DNA from 2 places in the Rothia sp. HMSC069C03 genome. Region 1 is predicted to be linked to the other one. Evidence: riboswitches for the same ligand, from Rfam matches in the RefSeq annotation. Region 1 holds a riboswitch; the other holds the start of a gene.
What was found. A riboswitch is a leader RNA that binds a small molecule or an ion and turns the genes downstream of it on or off. The one in region 1 is predicted to bind thiamine pyrophosphate.

Region 1 (5,335 bases):
AGTGCCTGGTACACCGCCGGTTCGCTGTACCTCACGCGGAAAACCCCCGACGGAGACACAAAAAATGAGGCGAAGGCACAGCGCCGTACGGCTCTGCTCAAAGCCATTGATTACTCTCTCGTAGTCGCCTCTTTCATAGCTGGCGTGATTCTCATGGCGCTTGTCACCCGATGGTTTGGCGTATTTTCCATCTGGTTGGCGGCGCTGATCGCGGGCGCTGCGTTCTGCTTCGGCTACCAGGCGGAAAAGAAAGAGGTTCGTGAGAACCAGGGCGCATAAGATTCACCCAATCTGCGGCTATAGACGAGGGCAGAGCAGAAAACAGAACAGCAAAATATCCCGTGCAGATGAGAGTATCTGCACGGGATATTTCTATGCGGGATTTACACGCCACACGCTTTCAAACGAAGCCCCGAAAACTGGGAAGGAAGGCGTTTGGCCCGCCGCGGGGGTTGGATGAGGTGGTTGCGACGGGCCAAACTGGTCGGTTACACGCCGTAGAGGTGCGGGCGCGGCAGGTACATCAGCCAGTTGGGTGAGGGCCGGAATCCTGCCGCTAACGGTTTTCACCGACGCCTTAAGCATAACCGGCAAGGCACCCGAACCGGCGGCAGGTTGAGTGAAGCATCAATCACCCATCTCACGCCATGCCGGGGCGGTATTCAGCCCCAAAATCGGCACCTAAAGCACCGGCGTCCCAAACCCCGCGCGAGCCTCTAGCGCAGCGCCCGACGAACTACCGCAGTGCCCGGTGAGCCTGGTCGAAGAACTCACGCTCATACACGCACGCCGACAGGTACGCCCGCGCCGCGCGGACACGCTGAGCCGGTGAAGCCGCCTCAAACGCACGCTCCACCTCCGCGAGACTACGCTCCACCTCCGCGGCGAACTCTTCGCCACCGTACAGGCTCAACCACTCCGCGTACGGGTGGTCCGCGTGGTTCTGCGAGGAGAGCACAGCGCCCACCTCTTCGTACAGCCAGTAGCAGGGCAGAATCGCGGCAGCGCCGACCACATAATCCTCACCAGCTGCGGAGGCACGCAGGAAATTCGTGTACCCCATGGTGATGGGCGAAGGCCCACCCAGGCGTGCGCGGTTCGCCAACCAGCCCTCGTGCAGCTGCGATTCGGCGGCAATCGCCTCATGCGCGCCAGCCGCCCAGTGCACCTGCGCCTCAGCGGTGTCGGCACGCGCCGAAAGGGTCGCGAGCGCACGCGAATAGTCGCGCAGGTAGAGGGCGTCCTGGTCCAGGTAGAAGGAGAACAGGTCCTCGTCGAGGGTGCCGTCGCCGAGGGCACGCACGAAGGGCAAGTCCAGAATCTGGCGCCAGGTTTCGCCTCCCGCAGCCCAGAGCGCGGCGGTCCAGGGGCCGGCGGGCTTTACGACGGCTTCACCGGCGGATACGGGGCTGACCGGCAGCAGTCGCTCCGGGCTGGTGCCATCAAGAGCGTTGCCCTCAGAGTCGGTAGTGGCGAGCAGGTGATGCCACGGGTAGGCGGAGGCTGCAGCCTCCAGACGGCGGGCACGGGCGGCGTGATCCACCGGGCCGTGACCCTCACCGGAGCCGACCTGCAGACCGGCACCTGCGGCAATGGATTCGTGGAGCCAGCGGGTGCTCCACTGCAGGGCACGGTGGGTGTCTTCGCTGGTCAGAGTGTTCTTCTGGTCTGCGGCAGGTTCTGCGGCCTCCGCGTGCTGCAACAGCTCCACGCCCAGGCGGGTTGCCAGCGAGGAGGATAGGGAGCATCCGGTGCCGTGCGTATTGCGGCTGTCCAGACGCGGGGTGCGCACGTGCGCGCAGGTGCCGTCCGGGAAAACCGCGGTGTTACCGGCGTCCTTGCCGCACAGGTGGCCGCCCTTCACAATGATGGTGGTTCCGGTTGCCGCCGCGAGGTTCGCCGCCTGCTCGTGCGCCTCATCAAAGGTCTGGGCGGGCTCCTTCTGGCAGAGCACGGCAAGCTCCGGAATGTTCGGGGTAATCACGTCCACGAGCGGCACCAGGTCACGCAGCGCCTGCTCCGCTTCCGCCTGCAGCAGACGGTCACCACTGGAAGCAATCATGACCGGGTCGAGCACAACCACGGGCACGGGGTGCTCACTCAGCCAGGTGCGGACGGTACGAATCGTGTCCGCGTCGCCGAGCATGCCGATTTTCACGGCGTCCACCGTGACGTCATCAAAAACGGCGGCAAGCTGCGCGGTCAAAAACTCCAGGGGCGGGGTGAATACTTCACGAACCCCGCACGTGTTTTGGGCGACCAGCGAGGTGGTCACGCACATGCCGTAACCGCCGGATGCGGTAATGGACTTGAGGTCCGCCTGAATACCCGCACCACCGGAGGGGTCGGTTCCCGCAATCGAGAGGACCCTCGGCACCCGAGCTATCTGAGATACCCGGGGGTTTCCGGGAGCGCTCGCGCCGGGTACAGGGTTAGAGGGGGTGGTGGATGCGCACGTGGGCGCGCTAGGCTGCTCTGCCTTCATCGATAATCCCTTCGCTAGTTCGAACTAGAGCAGGTTCAATGGGTGTTTTTCTCAGCCTTGAGTGTTTGTACGCTGTTTCGCGCGCCCGCTGTTCCGTGCGCCCGCTGTTTTGGTTGCCCGTCTTTGGGCGGGTCAGCGGGTCGCGGGCGTCTCAAGGCACCCCATATCGCTCTGCCAGGTTATCACAATGATTCTCCGTAGCTAAAAGTTCTGCGGGTAACAAGTGAATCTCTCCGAAATTTTCGTTTGAGTCTTGCACTCTTGCGAGTGCTCCCGCCGCCGATTTCAGTGCACCCTTGTACGGAAACCACCCGTTAAACACGTAGTGCCCGGCACCGCTTCACACGGTACCGGGCACTATCAGCCGGGCACTATCAGCCGGGTTTAGGTCAGGGCGAAAATCTCTGCCGGTGAACCCTCCGCAATGATCCTACCCTCGTGCAGCAGGACCGCGCGGTCAGCCAGCGAGGCGATACGCGCATCGTGCGAAATGATCAGCACCGCACGGTTCGCCAGCACGGCGCTCAGGGACTCGGTTGCGTCCGCGAGCTCCAGCTGGGTGGTGGACTCGTCCAGAATCACGGCGTGCGGGTCAGCAAGCACAATACGTGCCAGCGCCAGCTGCTGAATCTGGTCGCGGGTCAGCGGCGAATCCGCGCCGCTCACGACAGTATCCATGCCCTGCGGCAGGTCGCGCCACCAGCGGGCACCGATAGCGTCCAGTGCCTCGCCCATCTGCTCGACGGTTGCATCCGGCACGACCACCGTAAAGTTATCGGCGAGAGTACCGAAGAAGACGTGCGCTTCCTGGGTGCAGACCAGCAGGCGCGGGCGGCCATCGGCGGCGGCATCGGTCGGGAAGTCGCCGTGACCGACCGGGCGGCCCATCACGGTGATGGTGCCTTCCAGGGCGGTCAGCGAACCACCAATCAGACGAGCCAGGGTGGTCTTACCCGAACCGGAACGACCCACCAGGGCAAGTGCCTCACCGCGGCGAATCTTCAGGTTGATACCTTCCAGAACGAGGGCGTCCGGCGAGTAGCCGTAGGAGACGTCGGTGCAGTCAATGGCGTACTCCGGGTTCTTCACGGCTTCATCAGATACGGCGGCGAACGCTTCGGCACGGTGCTGTGCACGCGCCTCACGCTGCTTCTTCGCCAGGGAGACCACACCGAACACACGACCCATGTTCACCAGCATGATGCGCAGGCTGCTGACGTGGTGGTTCAGCATGTCGGCGAGGACTCGCAGGCTGAAAACCATGACCGAGGCGGTCGCCACGGCGCCCCAGCTTGCCCAGCCGAGAGCCACGCAGGCGGCACCCCAGAGCATACACAGAATCGTGGGGATCCAGGCGTTGATAGCGTCCACGGTGAAGTACAGCTGGCGGATGCGCACCATGCCCAGCTGCGCGGCGAACTGGCGCTTGTTCTCACCGGCGAAGGCGTCTTCGCGGGCGGTGTGAACGCCCAGCTCACGGATCGTGGAGGTGCCGCGAATGTTCTCGGTCAGCACACTGTTGAGGTCACTCACGCGCTCCTGGGCGGTCTGGTTGCGTGCCGCCATGAGCGGCAGCATCTTCGACATGATGAGGGCAAGACCGGCAATCATGGGTAGCATGATCAGGCCCATTGCCGGGCTCACAACCGCTAGCGAAATGGTGGAGATAATGAAGTACAGCACCACGTAGATTGCGCCGAGCAGGTCCTCGCTGACGGACTTGGCTGCCGAGGACAGGTCGTCGGTCACGCGGGTGAGCAGGTCACCGCTACCGGCTTCTTCCACGGTGCGTGCGTCCAGGTCGAGGGTGCCGTCGAGGGTGTCCTGGTTGGCGTCACGGGTGACGAGCGCACCCAGTCGCGCCGCACTGTACGAGGAGACCATGAGGGTTATCGCCTGCACGATGAACGCCGCCAGGATAATCAGAATCGGCTGCCACGGGTAGCTGGAGAACTTGCCCGCCACCACGTCGTCCACGGTGGCACCAATCTGCAGGGGCACCACCGCACCCATGAGGGTGCTGACCATGTAGATGACGAAGGTGTAGAGGGCTCGCCCCTTGTGCGCCGCGAGGTAGTTCCACATGCGGCGTGCTACGTAGGCGGGGCTTTCGATGGGGAGCTGCTTTGCCATGCTAGTTCACCTCCTGATTCTGAGTGGTTTCGGTCTGAACAGTTTCAGACTGAGCGGTTTCCGGGTAGCCGTCGCGTTCCATGCGGCGGGTCGTCTCCGCGGTCGTGGAGACAACGTAGACCTGCTCCAAATCCTGTAGCAGGCCGGGGTAGCCGACGGGCAGGCGGTCGCTACCGACCTGGGTTTCCATCGCATCGTAGATGTAACGCTGGCTGGGTTCATCCACGGAGTTCAGCGGCTCGGTCAGGATGAGCACCTGCGCGTCCTGTGCGAGTGCGCGGGCGAGTGCCAGACGCTGACGCTGACCGCCGGAGAGGTTCGCGCCTTCGCTGGTGATGCGGGCGGCGAAGTAGTCTTCGGGGTTGCGTCCGCCCAGTCGGTAGGCGATTTCGCGGGAGTCGGTAATCTTCAGCAGTTCCTCATCCTTTGCCTGTGCCAGCTCCTCATCGGGGTTCGGAACGGTGCCCAGGCGCAGGTGCTCCTGCAGGGTTCCGGCGAAAATCATGGGGTTGGGTTCGCTCAGCAGCACGCGGCGGCCGGTTGCGTCCTTGAGGTCCTCTCCCCCGCGTCGCAGGGTGCGGGCAAGCGCCTCAGCGTAGTCTTGCGCGGTGAGGTTGTAGTCGCGCGGGTTGACGTACACGATGCGCGGGTTGCTGGCACCGGCGGGGGCGACGGGTACGGGCACCTCGAGGGTGCTAGCCTCGACTGCCTGTTCGG
Region 2 (5,335 bases), 290 kb from region 1:
AACGGGCAGCCTTGTCACGGCGCTTCTGCTCGCGGCGAGCCGCACGCATACGCAGCGGACCGGGCGCCTTCACCGGCAACAGCAGGAGCAGACCCGCCACCACAACGATCAGAATACCGAGCACACCCCAAATCTGCGCGCCCATGATGCTCACGCACAGACCGAACAGCATCGGCGCCAGGAAGCTGGTCGCACGACCGGTGGTCGAGTACAGGCCGAACAGCTCACCCTCAGTACCGGGATCAGCCAGGCGAGCCAGGAAGGTGCGGGACGCCGACTGTGCCGGGCCCACGAACAGGCACAGCAGCAGGGCGCATACCCAGAACACGCCCGGTTCAGGGAAAAACATCAGCGGGGTAGCTGCCAAGATAATGGCGACCAGTGAGATAACAATAATCGCCTTCGGGCCCAGGTAGTCATCCAGGTAGCCGCCCAGGATCGCGCCAGCCGCCGCGACAGCGCTACCGGCAATACCGAACAGAATCACCTCGGAAGTGCTGAAACCGAACGTACCCGCCGCGAGAATACCGCCGAACGTAAAAATACCGGACAGGCCATCACGGAACAACGCCGAAGCAATCAGGAACCACAGGGTCTGCGGGGACGTCATCTTCAGCCGCTTAATGGTGCGCCACAGCGCCTTGTAGGAGGCGAGCAGACCGCCCTGACGAGCCGGGGAGAGGCGCTCCATACCGAGCTCCAGGAAACGCAGCTCGCGGGTGGGCAGCACCTCCGGTAGGAAGCGCTCGCGGGTGCGCATACGCACCAGTAGCGGCACGCAGAAGAAGAGGCACCAGGCGGCGGCGAACAGTGCGACCGCACGGATATTCAGGGCGTTATCGGTGGTCAGGCCGAGCACTTCGGGGGTAAGCACAAAACCCCACAGCACCACAGCCAGCGCCAGGATGCCGCCAATGTACCCGGCAGCCCATCCGGCGCCCGAAATCTTACCGATATTCTCCGGGTGGGAGATACGCGGCAGCACGGCGTTGTAGTTCACGTACGCGAACTCGCTGAACACGCTCGCCGCAGAAATCAGGGCGACACCCAGCCACAAGTACTGCGGGGTGGGGCCCACGAAGAAGCACGCCGCCATCGAACCGACCAGCAGTATGGTGTTCACGCCGAGCCAGAAGATACCGCGGCCGGACTTATCGTTACGCTGACCGGTGACCGGCGCCAGAATCGCAATGAGGAAACCGGCGATGGTCAGACCCAAAGACAGCGCCGAAGAGGTCTCTTCGGGGGAGCCGAAGTAGCTACTGGTCAGGTACACGGTGAAGATGAAGGTCGTCATAATCGAGTCGAAGCTCGACGAACCAACATCCCACATGACCCAGGACGCGACCGAACGGCGGCTGTTCGCGTGGTCAACGACCCTACGCTGAGCCTTCGCCTTACGGCGGGGAGAAGAAATAGTCATAGTTGTGCTTTCAGGTGCCGAGGTGGCGCTTCAGCGTAGCGGCGGCATGAAACCGGCTGAAGTAGAGCGGGCGTGCTGAAGAAGGAACACCAGGCGGTACGTACCGAGCGAAGATACGTACCGCCTAGTTCATGAACTTTCACGCGGAAAGCGCAAAGTCTTAGTTGAAGAAACGACGCTGCAGGCGAGCAACACCGAAGCTCACCACAGCACCCACGACGGAGGTCAGAACGGTCCAGAGGATGACCTGACGCAGGGTATCTTCAGACTCGTGGGAAATGGCGGGAGGCTGGTTACCGGTAGCCTTGGTCCAGGCTGCGCCCAGGCCCTTACCAACCAGGGCTACAGCGCCCATGTTGATACCCGCAATAGCAAGCTTAGCGACGGGGTTCATATGTATCTCCTTAGCTGTATACGATGCGGCGTCCTGCCCGTGAACCCCTTCGGGGTTGGGGTGAGAAAAGAGCGCCACTCCCTAGCGTATAGGGTTTAAGACGTTCGTGCCGCCTTGGAGCCTCTCCGTCCCAAAATTGTACACCGTGCAATTCTGTAATGTGGGCAGAAGAAGGGAACAAAAAGCGGCAAATTGGCGCGAACAGCCAGACACGCCTACAATCGAACCTGGGCTTCCACCCGCACCACAACGGTACGGACAAGGAACCCCAAACGACAGGGGAGCGCCACCGAGGCGCTGAGAGTGCTAAGCAGACCCTCGAACCTGATCCGGTTAGTACCGGCGTAGGGAGTCGAATTTCTTCTCAATGCCCTCGTCCAATCAGAGGGCGAGGACATTCCCCTTCCAACGAAGGAAGGACCACCAATGTCACAGAACGCAACCCCCGCCTCCCAGGCATCTACCCAGGCAGAAACGAAGAAGCCGAACCTGCGCTGGCGAGTCAACGAAATCGTCATCGCCGCAGTCATCGCAGTAGCCTGCGCCGTCATCTTCTGGATCTGGGACATCGCAGTCGGCCCCGCCGCCAAGACCGCACTCGTAGCAGCACCCGAATTCCGCCCCATCGTCGCCGGCGCATGGCTGCTCGGCGGTACCCTCGGCGGCCTGCTCATCCGCAAGCCCGGTGCCGCACTCTTCGGCGAAATCGTCGCAGCATTCATCTCCGTACTCTTCACCGGCGGTGCGTGGAGCGGCGAAATCCTGATTGCAGGTTTCTTCCAGGGCATCGGCGCTGAAATCGCCTTCGCAATCTTCCGCTACCGCCGCTGGAACGCAACCGTCGCCATCTTCGCCGGTGCGCTCAGCGGCCTGTTCATGGGCGTTAACGAAATCTTCATCTACTACCCCGATATGGAACCGGTCAAGGCAATCATCTACGTAGCGTGCGCCGTCATCTCCGGCGCAGTCATCGCAGGCTTCCTCGCGTGGATTCTCGTGCAGAACCTCGCCAAGACCGGTGTGCTCTCCTCGCTGGCATCCGGCAAGACCCGCCGCTAACCACCAGCAACTAGTCACCACTCGGCACACTACAGCAGCCACACAAAAGGCTAAGGAACCATCATGGAAGCAACACCACGCGGGGCGCGCATCGAGCTCAACAACTTCAGCTGGCACCACCCCGGACGCCCAGAACCCGTCATCAGCGGACTCAACCTCACCATCAACCCCGGTGAAAAAGTTCTGCTACTGGGCACCTCCGGCGCCGGCAAATCGACGCTCCTGCACGCCATCGCCGGTGTGCTCCACGATGACGACGGCGAATCCGCCGGCGGCACCATCACCATCAACGGGCAAGCACCCGCCGAAGCACGCGGCACCGCAGGCATGATGCAGCAGGACCCCGAATCCTCCATCGTCATGGCAACCGTCGGCAACGACGTAGCGTTCGGCCCCGAAAACCTGCGCGTACCCCGCGAAGAAATCTGGGGCCGCGTCACCGAAGCCCTCACCGCCGTAGGGCTCAACCCCCTGCCCCTCGACCACCCCAGCAGCGCGCTGTCCGGCGGTCAGAAGCAGCGCCTCGGCCTGGCGGGCATCCTCTCGATGCACCCCGGCGCCATGATCCTCGACGAACCCACCGCCAACCTTGACCCCTCCGGCGTGCGGGAAGTACGCGACAGCATCCTTACCGCCGCGCAAGCCACCGGCGCGACCCTGCTCGTCGTAGAACACCGCGTGAGCATCTGGGCGCCGCACATGGACCGCATTATCGTGCTCGGCGAAGGCGGCACCATCACCCACGACGGCGCACCCGACACCGTACTCACCGAAGCCCGCCAAGAACTCATCGACGCGGGCGTGTGGGTACCCAACTACGTGCCGCGTGCGCCGCAGAACGACTGCAATAGCGAGCACGGCGAAGCGCTACTGCGCGCCGAAAACCTCAGCATCACCCGCGCACAACCCACCCCCAAACAACGACGCGCACGCCGACACACCATCAAACGCCTCGGCGACACCCCCGCACCCGCACCCACCGATTTGCCTGTCCTGCGCAGCGGCATCAACCTCACCCTGCACGCGGGTGAACACCTCAGCGTACTCGGCCCCAACGGCGCCGGCAAATCAACTCTAGCCCTCACCCTCGCAGGGCTCCTCACCGCACCCAACGGCACCCTCACCGCCACCGACGCGCTCCGTAATTACGACGGTAACCACGGCGGCAACCACGCCCACTGGGACATCCCCACCTGGACCCCCGCCCAAATGCTCAGCCGCATCGGCTACGTCTTCCAAGAACCCGAATACCAATTCATCCGCGGAACCGTACGCGAAGAACTCGAACTCGGCCCCCGCCGACTCGCCGCACTCAACCGCGCTCCCCTCAACGAAGACAACCTCGCAGCCCGCACCAACGAACTCGCAACCCACCTACGCCTCACCCACCTACTCGACGCGAACCCCTTTACCCTCTCCGGCGGTGAAAAACGCAGACTCTCGGTCGCCTCTGCACTCGCCACCGCACCCAAAATCCTCATCCTCGACGAACCCACCTTCGGCCAAGACGCACGAACCTGGGCAGAACTCGTCGACCTCATCCGCGAACTACTCGCAGGCGGCACCGCCATCATCTCCATCACCCACGACGAAGACTACACCGCCGCACTCGGCGGCAACCACATCACCCTCGAAGCCACCGCAACCCCCGGAAAGGAGAACGCATGAACACCGACTTCTTCGGCACCATCGACCGAACCAGCTACTTCAGCAACCTCAACGCCGGCGTAAAACTCATCGTCTCCTTCACCCTCATCATCGCCGCCCTCATCGTGCGCGACCCCCTCACCTCCGGAATCCTCTTCGCCCTCGAACTGCTCGGATTCATCCTCGTCGGATTCCGACCCGTCAACGTCCTCGCCCGCTTCTGGCCCATCCTCATCGCCGTCATCACCACCGGCTGGTCCGTCGCCATGCTCAGCGCCAAAAGCGGCACCACCATCCTCGACCTCGGCTTCAACAGCATCACCACCGACTCCGCCGCCGTCGGCGCAGCCATGATGATCCGCTCCCTCGCCATGGTCCTACCCACCCTCGCATTCGTACTCACCACCGACCCGACCGACCTGGGCGATTCCCTCGCACAAACCTTCAAACTACCCTCCCGATTTGTGCTCGCCACCGTCGCCGCCCTGCGCCTCGTCGGCATTCTCTTCGCCGAATGGAACGCCCTCGGCCAGGCACGACGCGCCCGCGGACTCGGTGCAGGCCAATCCCTCATTGGACGCGCACAAACTTTTGGCGGTCAGAGCTTCGCCCTGCTCGTGCAGGCTATTCGCCGCGGCTCCCGCCTCGCCATCACCATGGAGGCGCGCGGCTTCGGCGCAGGCGAACGCACCTGGGCTCGTGTGCCGTCCTATTCGCCCCGTGATGTGCACGTGAGCATTGCTGCCGCCGTCATTATCGCTGTTGCGTACGGTGCATCTATTGCGGCGGGTACGATCCAGTTCCTCTGGGGC

Region 2: another riboswitch for thiamine pyrophosphate. It lies ahead of HMPREF2779_RS02300 (ECF transporter S component); the one in region 1 lies ahead of HMPREF2779_RS03375 (bifunctional hydroxymethylpyrimidine kinase/phosphomethylpyrimidine kinase).

Annotation. Positions count from the first base shown of each region.
Region 1 is NZ_KZ627135.1:316,274-321,608, reverse strand. Features, by position in the region: gene HMPREF2779_RS03380 (YoaK family protein) at 1-279, shown strand, start outside; gene HMPREF2779_RS03375 (bifunctional hydroxymethylpyrimidine kinase/phosphomethylpyrimidine kinase) at 737-2,485, opposite strand; TPP riboswitch at 2,474-2,659, opposite strand; gene HMPREF2779_RS03370 (ABC transporter ATP-binding protein) at 2,870-4,618, opposite strand; gene HMPREF2779_RS03365 (ABC transporter transmembrane domain-containing protein) at 4,620-5,335, opposite strand, start outside.
Region 2 is NZ_KZ627135.1:26,944-32,278, forward strand. Features, by position in the region: gene HMPREF2779_RS02290 (MFS transporter) at 1-1,423, opposite strand, end outside; gene HMPREF2779_RS02295 (DUF4235 domain-containing protein) at 1,584-1,817, opposite strand; TPP riboswitch at 2,085-2,185, shown strand; gene HMPREF2779_RS02300 (ECF transporter S component) at 2,244-2,876, shown strand; gene HMPREF2779_RS02305 (ABC transporter ATP-binding protein) at 2,940-4,544, shown strand; gene HMPREF2779_RS02310 (energy-coupling factor transporter transmembrane component T family protein) at 4,541-5,335, shown strand, end outside.